Linked DNA regions of Phragmitibacter flavus. The protein of the gene in region 1 binds, or shares a complex with, the protein of each later gene. Links are inferred from orthologs where the notes say so. Each region holds a gene or a part of one and is shown in the gene's direction. Other genes may lie near its edges.

What was found.
Region 2: the proteins of nuoD (region 1) and FEM03_RS11735 are in contact, whole or in part, in a cryo-EM structure (PDB 6ZJN), measured with the Thermus thermophilus proteins. The link is inferred for Phragmitibacter flavus from one-to-one orthologs. Residues at the interface, in WP_223903221.1 of Thermus thermophilus: Met26, Thr27, Asn29, Gly31, Pro32, His34; in WP_096411116.1 of Thermus thermophilus: Glu45, Ser46, Asn48, Pro50, Ala51, Gly52, Glu53.

What each region holds. Positions count from the first base shown.
Region 1 is NZ_VAUV01000002.1:272,520-277,151, reverse strand. The notes cover bases 744-3,589. They hold nuoD (NADH dehydrogenase (quinone) subunit D), read left to right. Parts: upstream 744-1,459; coding sequence 1,460-2,719; downstream 2,720-3,589. Other genes in these bases: FEM03_RS03180 (NYN domain-containing protein), read right to left, coding at 3,284-3,589; FEM03_RS03185 (NADH-quinone oxidoreductase subunit NuoE family protein), read left to right, coding at 2,747-3,247; FEM03_RS03195 (DUF3313 family protein), read right to left, coding at 744-1,216. Also shown: FEM03_RS03200 (alginate O-acetyltransferase AlgX-related protein), read left to right, coding at 1-446; more of FEM03_RS03195, read right to left, coding at 455-743; more of FEM03_RS03180, read right to left, coding at 3,590-3,703; FEM03_RS03175 (hypothetical protein), read left to right, coding at 3,921-4,181; FEM03_RS03170 (GlsB/YeaQ/YmgE family stress response membrane protein), read left to right, coding at 4,437-4,632.
Region 2 is NZ_VAUV01000008.1:73,984-77,645, forward strand. The notes cover bases 894-3,662. They hold FEM03_RS11735 (NADH-quinone oxidoreductase subunit A), read left to right. Parts: upstream 894-1,975; coding sequence 1,976-2,350; downstream 2,351-3,662. Other genes in these bases: FEM03_RS11720 (sulfite exporter TauE/SafE family protein), read right to left, coding at 894-1,095; FEM03_RS11725 (hypothetical protein), read left to right, coding at 1,282-1,614; FEM03_RS11730 (AraC family transcriptional regulator), read right to left, coding at 1,689-1,907; FEM03_RS11740 (Dabb family protein), read left to right, coding at 2,387-2,704; hemA (glutamyl-tRNA reductase), read left to right, coding at 2,883-3,662. Outside these bases: FEM03_RS11715 (sulfatase), read right to left, coding at 1-278; more of FEM03_RS11720, read right to left, coding at 325-893. UniProt on the Escherichia coli protein: NDH-1 shuttles electrons from NADH, via FMN and iron-sulfur (Fe-S) centers, to quinones in the respiratory chain. The immediate electron acceptor for the enzyme in this species is believed to be ubiquinone.

The sequences.
Region 1 (4,632 bases):
GACTCAAAGACTACGGCATCGGCAACGCCACCATGATGCCCAGCTTCATCACCGAAACCCAACAATTCACCATCGCCGACTCCAGCGCGGAAGATCTCTCCGAAACCGGACCTTTCACTGCCGTCCGCGCCCTTCCGCCCCCCAATTTCACCCCCCAAACTCCCACCTACATGCTGGCTGGCGACAGCTTCCTCCACGTTCCCTACCGCTACGTCAAAGATGCCTCCATCCCTTCGCACGTTGCCGCGTATGCCGGCGGCCAGGGTGCCAAAATTGTCCAGGAAGGCGGTTCCAACCACCTCCTTGTCAGCCTCGCCCGACGCCCCAAAGAGACCTTCCAAAACCAACGTGTCTGCTTCTTCGTCTTCGGCCCCCGTCGTTTCCGCGCCAGTCATCAACTCACCGAAGAGATCTATCACTGGCTCCCCGCCCTTCTGCCTCACTGATTCAGCTCTCAACGCGGGTCCAGCGTGAAACAAAAAGAATCCTCCACCCTCACCCCGGGAGGCGTCCGCGTAAACAGCTCGAACTGCCGCGCCCATTCCTTCATGCTCACATCCGCATGCCCATACGCCCGGAAATCCCGGAGCGTATACAACGTCATCTTGTCTGCCTCATTGTCCGCAAACTGGAAGATCAGCTCCCCCGTCTGCGAATTGCGCACCTTCCCCTCGATCGCCACATTCCCCTTGGTAAAATAACCACCCAATCCGGCAAACGGACCGATCACGAACTTCAGACCCGTCTTCACCACATTTCCCTTTGGACTGGTCGGATTCAACTCCACCAACGCCAGTTCCAAAGTCACCGTGTCCGGGCCCGGATACCTCGAAAGCACATAACGCGGGCGCTCCGAACGCGCAAAAGCACCCGCAAACTCCTGCCTCAGCTGCTTCGCCATTCCCGCTTCATCCCTCGTGATGCTGCCCAGCTCAATCTCCTTGCGCACCAGTGGTTTCCCCACCGGCCTCAGGTGTTGCAACGTCACCGGGGCAATAAAAATCTGCCGTTTCGGAATCGCCCGCCCCCTCACCTCAGGATTCGGGGAGCTCCACACTTTGTGAAACGGCGCCCTCTCCCGCGATTTTTTCATCTGATCCGGAAACTCCACAAAAGAACTCAATTGTGCCGGCCTCGCCTTCAGCATCTGATTCGTCGACCGGCATGAAACCATCAACAAACAACTGATCGCGGCAAAGAATAACAAGAGTCTCATGGTCGGTGGGGGACGTCATTCATACATTGATCCGCCTTCCCATCAAGAGACAGGATGAACAAGATTTTCAGCAATTGGTTTCCCCCGTCTCCTCCCAAATCGGCGGCAGAGCGCCGCACTCCAAAATTCCACGACTCTTCTCCGCTTGTGAAATTTTTCACAAATTCGCCTTGCCGCTCCGTCCCATTGCGGAATACTCAAACCGACAGACGAGTCCCCCTTTAATAAAGTAAGTAAGCAACTATGGCTAAAACGGTTCAAGAGCTTGATGCACCGGACATCGCCGCCCAGGCGGCGCTACACGCACAGGCGCACGACGAAGCCGTCACCGACATGATCGGTGAGAAACTCGTCATCAACATGGGACCATCGCACCCCGCCACCCACGGCGTTTTGCGACTCGTCCTCGAACTCGACGGCGAAATCATCACCAAAGCCGATCCCGACGTCGGCTTCCTGCATCGCGGCGACGAAAAAATCGCCGAGAACATGCACTACAATCAGTTCGTGCCCTACACCGACCGGCTCGACTACCTCGCCCCCCTCGCCAACAACGTCGCCTACGCCATGGCCGTTGAAAAACTCATGGGCTGGGAACTCCCCGCCCGTGGCAAAGCCCTGCGCGTCGTCTGCTGTGAAATGGCCCGCCTCTCATCGCACCTTCTGGGCGTCGGCGTTTTCGCCATGGACGTTGGTGCCATGTCGGTGTTCCTCTACACCTTCACCCAGCGTGAAACCATTTACAATTTGAGCGAGCAGCTCACCGGTGCCCGTTTTACCACCAGCTTCACCCGCGTCGGCGGCCACACCCGCGACATGAACGAGGCTTTCATCAGCGGACTCAAAAAATTCCTCAACGAACTCCCCGCCGTCATCGACGAAATCGACGCCCTGCTCTCCAAAAACCGCATCTTCATCGACCGCACCCAGGGCCTCGGCATCATCACCAAGGAAGACGCCATCTCCTTCGGCATCACCGGCCCCAACCTGCGCGCTTGCGGCATCGACTTCGATCTCCGCAAAGCCCATCCTTATCTCGACTACGAACAATACGAGTTCGACATCCCCATCGGCACCACCGGCGACTGCTACGACCGCTACCTCGTCCGTATGGAGGAAATGCGCCAGAGCATCCGCATCCTCAATCAGGTGCTCGCCAGCATCCCTTCCGGTCCCATCAACTACGAAGACCCCAAAAATCGCCTCCCAGGCAAGCAAAAGGTCCTCATGAAGATGGAGGAACTCATCCATCACTTCATCGTTGCCACCCAGGGTCTCGAAGCCCCCGTCGGCGAAGTCTACTTCGGAGCCGAAAACCCCAAAGGCGAACTTGGCTTCTACATTTGCAGCAAAGGCGGCGGCGTTCCCTACCGGATGAAAATCAGGAGCCCCTCGTTCGTCAACCTCAGCATCCTCTCCAAACTCCTGCCCGGACACATGGTCAGCGACGTGCCCTCCATCCTCGGCAGTCTCGACTTCGTCATGGGCGAGTGCGACCGGTAGTAAAACCTTTTTCTTTTTCAAGCGATCATGGCCCTCGAAGTCCCCACGGAACTGGAAGCAAAAATGGATGAAGTCATCACCCATTATCCCGTCTCCAAACGCAGCGCCGTGCTGCCGCTCCTCCACCTCATCCAGCACCACTTCCGCTACATCAGCGACGAAGCCGTTAACTGGGTCGCCCAAAAGCTCTCGCTCGAACCCATCCAGGTCCTCGAAGTCGTCACCTTTTATCCTGGATTCCGCCAGACCGCCCCAGGAAAATACCACGTCCGCGTCTGCCGCACCCTCTCCTGCGCCATGGCCGGCAGCTACGAATTGATGGAGTCTTTCTGCAAGGAGGCCAACATCGACCGCTCCCACGTCGACCATCATCACCCGATTGCCGTCAGTCCCGATGGCAAATACAGCATCGAATTTGCCGAATGCCTCGCCAGTTGTGGTTTCGCCCCCGTCTGCATGGTCGAAGACGACTTCTTCGAAGGCATCACTCCCGACAAAGCCCCCGAAGTTCTCGCGAGATACGAGTAACTCCCGCAACAAGGGACCGCGAAGTTTTACTTCGCTTCAAAGCCTCCGACCCAAATCCCCCTCCGCCAGCTGCACCTCATAAGCCAGCGTCTCCGGCGAAATCCACCCCGCGCCCAGCGCCCCGACAGTCTCCCACACCATCCCGTCGCCCGTGCAAACCCGCAGCGTAACCTGCTGCGCATACTTCGCTGCCAACCGCTCAATCACCCCATCAGCCGAGATCGAGTCATCTGAATAAAACACCTGCACGCCCTCCGCCTCTCTCTCATCCGACACCTTGCCACCGCGGCCATCAAACACCACCACCACCCGCTCCCCGGTCAGATCCTGCAACAGGCGCATTCGTTTTAGTAAACCCTCTCGCGCCAAGTATCGCTTTGCCGCCCGCACATGCAGTTGCCGCAACTCGGGCCATGCATGGATCACACTATGACCATCAACCAACAAAAAACGCATATCACCCTCAGCCATCGTAAAATGACGTTCCACCCGATCAGCCAATCCATCAAATCCTTCCAGTTCCTGATAATTTCCCCATCAGCGCAAAAAATCACCCCATCAGCGCCAAATAGCATTGACACCGCCCCGCATAAAAACCTAGCCTCTTACAAACAGGAGCGTTCTTATGCACATCACTATTCGTCGATATCAAATTCAACCCGGATCAACGAAAATGCTGGTCGAAGTCATACGGGAAAAATTCCTCCCTCTCATTCAGCAGACCCCCAACTTCGTGGCCTACTATGCCATCGACGAAGGCGACGGTGATGTCAGCGCGGTCAGCATTTTCGAAGACGAAAGCAGTGCGCTCGCCTCCAATGAACTCGCCGCCAAGTGGATCATGCAGAACCTGTCCAATCTGATCACGATGCCTCCCAAAATTATCTCCGGCGACGTGGTGGCTTCCACCGGCAATATCTACGCGACGACCTGAAGCGGGCCATGGTTTCTCATCATGCAGAACGCCCACTTCCTCGGGCTTCTGGAATGCAAAATTCCCGTCACCAAGCTTCTTCGACCAGCTTCCAGGAGCTGGCCATTCACATTTCTCGTTGAAATTCAACGTGTTAGAGGGCCACTGATTCACGAAAGGCACTTGGCCCACGTCATGCCCTAATTGAAAGGGGCGGACGCCATTGCTCGTTCTCCTCACCCCCAATCAACCAACCATCTACACAACACTTACATTATGGGCTTTCTCTCCTGGATTCTTCTCGGCCTCGTCGCAGGCGCCATCGCCAAACTCATCATGCCTGGTGATGACAAGGGCGGCTGTTTCATGACCATGCTTCTCGGCATCGTTGGTGCCATCGTCGGTGGCTGGATCGGCAGCCTTCTCGGATTCGGCACGGTTACGAACTTTGACTTCCGCTCGCTTTTCGTCG
Region 2 (3,662 bases), on another replicon or contig:
GGTCTCAGCCCCAACATCACGCTGGTGCGCGATGGATTGCAGAGCGGAGACTGACAATGGGCGTTAAGAAAAACCGTCCCACGTGCGGCCAATGCATCAATGTTTGGCGTCTTGGCCGCCGCATGCCCCATCGTTCCGATCCAGTCATTCTGGTCATCAATCGCGATGAACAGCACATTCGGTTTAACCGTCGCTGCTGAACATGGCTCGAGCCAGGCCCAACCGGACAGAAACGCTATAGATACAGACAAATAAGTGAGGCAGGCGGGCGCGCGCATGAGTCCCTTGAAACGCGATCAACCGCGCAATCTATCCAATTTCCACTCAAGCCACCAACCGGATTGCAGCCAGCAGGGCAAACACAAACATCGCCCACTCAAAAACCTTCTGCGACATCACTTTCACCACCCGCCAGCCAAGAAAAATGCCTCCCACCACCGCCGGCAAGAGCAGGGCATTGGTCCATAAAGACGGCCCATTGATCAGTCCGATCTGCGCACTAAACGGCACCTTCACCAAATTAATGAAAAGGAAAAAGCGCGTGAAAACGCCCAGATAATCCGCCTTTCCATGCCGGTGAGCCAGCAAATAAACCGCCATCACCGGCCCTGCCGCATTTGCCAGCATGGTCGTCACCCCCGCCGCCACGCCGATTCCCCATGTGAAAATCGCATGCCGATGCAGGTGCGCGAGCTGATCCCGCTTCCAATCCAACAGCAATTTCAGCGCGAGAAGCGCTAAAATCACCCATCCAATCGCCTGTCGGGCAAGCAGATTGTCCAGCTTGTCGAGCAGCCACCATCCGATCACCACCCCCAAAATGGCAGGCGGCGCCAACGGCCACACCTGTTTCCAGGAGCCACCACGCCGCAGCAGCCAGAAGCCCATCAAATCTGCCGCGATCAACAAAGGCAGCACCACACCCGTCGAAGCTTTCGCTCCCAAAGTTTCCGCAAACAACACCACGCTCACCAATCCACAGCCCGCCAGGCCCGCCTTTGCCATGCCGATGAACAAGGCTCCGACCAGCGCGAGCAACAAAGCGCTGCCACTGGTTAGCAAAGTTTGGTCGAGAATCGAGTCGGGGAACGGCATCAAAGACCACCTGCCATCCATGCTAACAGGTCATGCGCAACGAAAAAACCGCAGGAAAATGTCACAAACGGATTTGCTGCTAATTTCTTACAAAAAGGCTGCAAACCGCCTGTTTACAGGAAAAAATTGCACATTGGCCAACAAAACCGTTCGCCAAATGCCGATGCTGTGCTATTCTAGCTGTCTATGGCTACCGTAAGAAAGACACGTTTTTCACGTAGGGTTCCTGATCATGTAACAGATGAATTGGTGAACGTTCTCTCGGAAAGCAAGACTTATGAATTCAATGTCTTGTTTGGTTTGGTTTACGAAAATCTCAAACTAAAAAATGCGGTAAGTGGTGGCGAAGAAATGTTACGCCTCCGCTCCTACGAAAAACTTCAAAACCTCGTCGGTCGTGGTTTGGTTGAGAAAAAGCTCAAAAGCTATCGTGGCCTCAAAGGCATCGAACAAGCCGCCAGCACTTTTACTCTGGCCCGTGCCGAAGCCGCTGCAGCCGCAGCCGCAGCCGCTCGTTAATTAAGTCGTTTAGTTTCTACTCACCGTTCATTTCAAAAAGGCCGCCCGCACACCGGGCGGTCTTTTTTTGGCTTCTAGTTCGCGAGCAGGCCACCCCAATCCACCTCCGCCTTCCGCCTTCCGCCTTCCGCCTTCCGCCTTCCGCCTTCCGCCTTCCGCCTTCCGCCTTCCGCCTTCCGCCTTCCGACCTCCGACCTCCGACCTCCGACCTCCGACCTCCGACCTCCGACCTCCGACCTCCGACCTCCGACCTCCGACCTCCGACCTCCGACCTCCGACTGCCCACTTGACACCACCGTCCCTCCACTTACTCTGCCCTCGTCGTTCCCCTCCCTCCTCCATTCGAACCGCCCCGCCCGTCATGCTCGAAAACTACTCGCCCGTTCTTTTGCAAGCGCTCCTCGCCGCTGGTTTTGCTGGAATGACCCTGCTCCTGAGCGTGCTCTTCGGTCGATCCGCCAAACGCAATTCGATGAAGGACTCCGCTTACGAGTGCGGCATGCTCCCCATTACCGAAGGCCAGCCACGCTTCAGCGTGAAATTTTACATCGTCGCCATGCTGTTCGTGCTGTTCGACATCGAAGTTGTCTTCATGTATCCTTGGGCCGTCATCTATAAAGATTATCTGGTTGCCTACGGTGCCGACATCCTTTTCACCATGCTCGGTTTTGTCGGCATCCTGCTCGTCGCCTTCATCTATGCCTGGCGCAAGCGTGCGCTCGACTGGAGCTCATAGGCCGGTGGTCGCTAGGACGGTTTTCGAGATTTTATCATGATCTGCCAGGTCTCCCTGTTCACCCTCAAACCCGAAATCACCGCCGAACGTTTGGAGGAGATGATGTGGACTTCACGCACCAGCCTGCTGCGCATTCGCGAAGTGCTGCACCTCAACGTCGGCAAACGCATCAAGGACAGCGATCCTTGGGACTGGTTCCTCAGCATCGAAGCCGAGAGCCTCGACAAACTCGCCATCCTCCAGGACGACGCCCAATATTTTAAGTTTGTCCGCGAAGTTCTCGATCCCTCGGTCGACAAACGCCAGGTCCTCACTTTTGAAATGGACCCCCGCAAGGACGTCAAATACTCCTGACCTGCCGGGTCCCCGCCGACGTAGCCAATACTGGCAGGTTCCCATGCCGTCGCCCCTCGCAGAAAGCCTGCAAAGGTCGCCCCACCACAGGCTTGCGCAAGAAACGTCGTCTGGCATAGTAATCTGTTCAGGCCAGTGTTGCTTTTGCCCGCTGACCCCCTCACCCGTGCTTTTCTGAATGTTCCTTTGCCTTGGCCTGAACCATCGCACGACTCCCCTGGAGTTGCGCGAAAGGCTGGCCTTTGCCTCAAGCCACCTCCCCGAAGCCGCCCGCCAGGTCACCGCCTTGCCCGGGTTTGAGGAAAGTGTCGTGCTTTCCACCTGCAACCGCGTCGAGATCTACTCCGCCTGCAACGACGAAAACCCGGAGGAAGGATTGCAAAAGCTCCGCCAATACCTCGTCGACCACTTCGCCCTCAGCCCCGCCCAGCGTCAGGCCCTCACCACCTACCAGCTCAGCGAAGATGCCGCTGCCCGACACCTGTTCCGCGTCGTCAGTGGACTCGACTCCATGGTCCTCGGCGAAACCGAAATTTTGGGACAAGTCAAAAGCGCCTACGACACCGCCCTCAAAGCCGGGGCCACCGGGCGCTCCCTCAACAAGCTTTTCCAACGCGCTTTCACCGTCGGCAAACTGGTCCGCAACGACACCAACATCCAGCGCGGCACCACTTCCATCGGCAGCGTCACCGTCAAAATCGCCGAAAAAATCTTCGGCAACCTCCGCGACAGCAAAGTCCTTCTCATTGGTGCCGGCGACATGAGCCGCACCTGCGCCCAAAGCCTACTCTCCCGTGGTGCCAAAAGCATCATCGTCTCCAACCGGTCTCACGATCGCGCCGTCCTGCTCGCCGAAGAAATGGGCGGCGAAGCGCTGCGCTTCGACCAGTGGGAACGCGCGGTCCATGATGTTGACATCATCATCAGCAGCACCAGCGCCCCCCATTTTGTCGTCAAA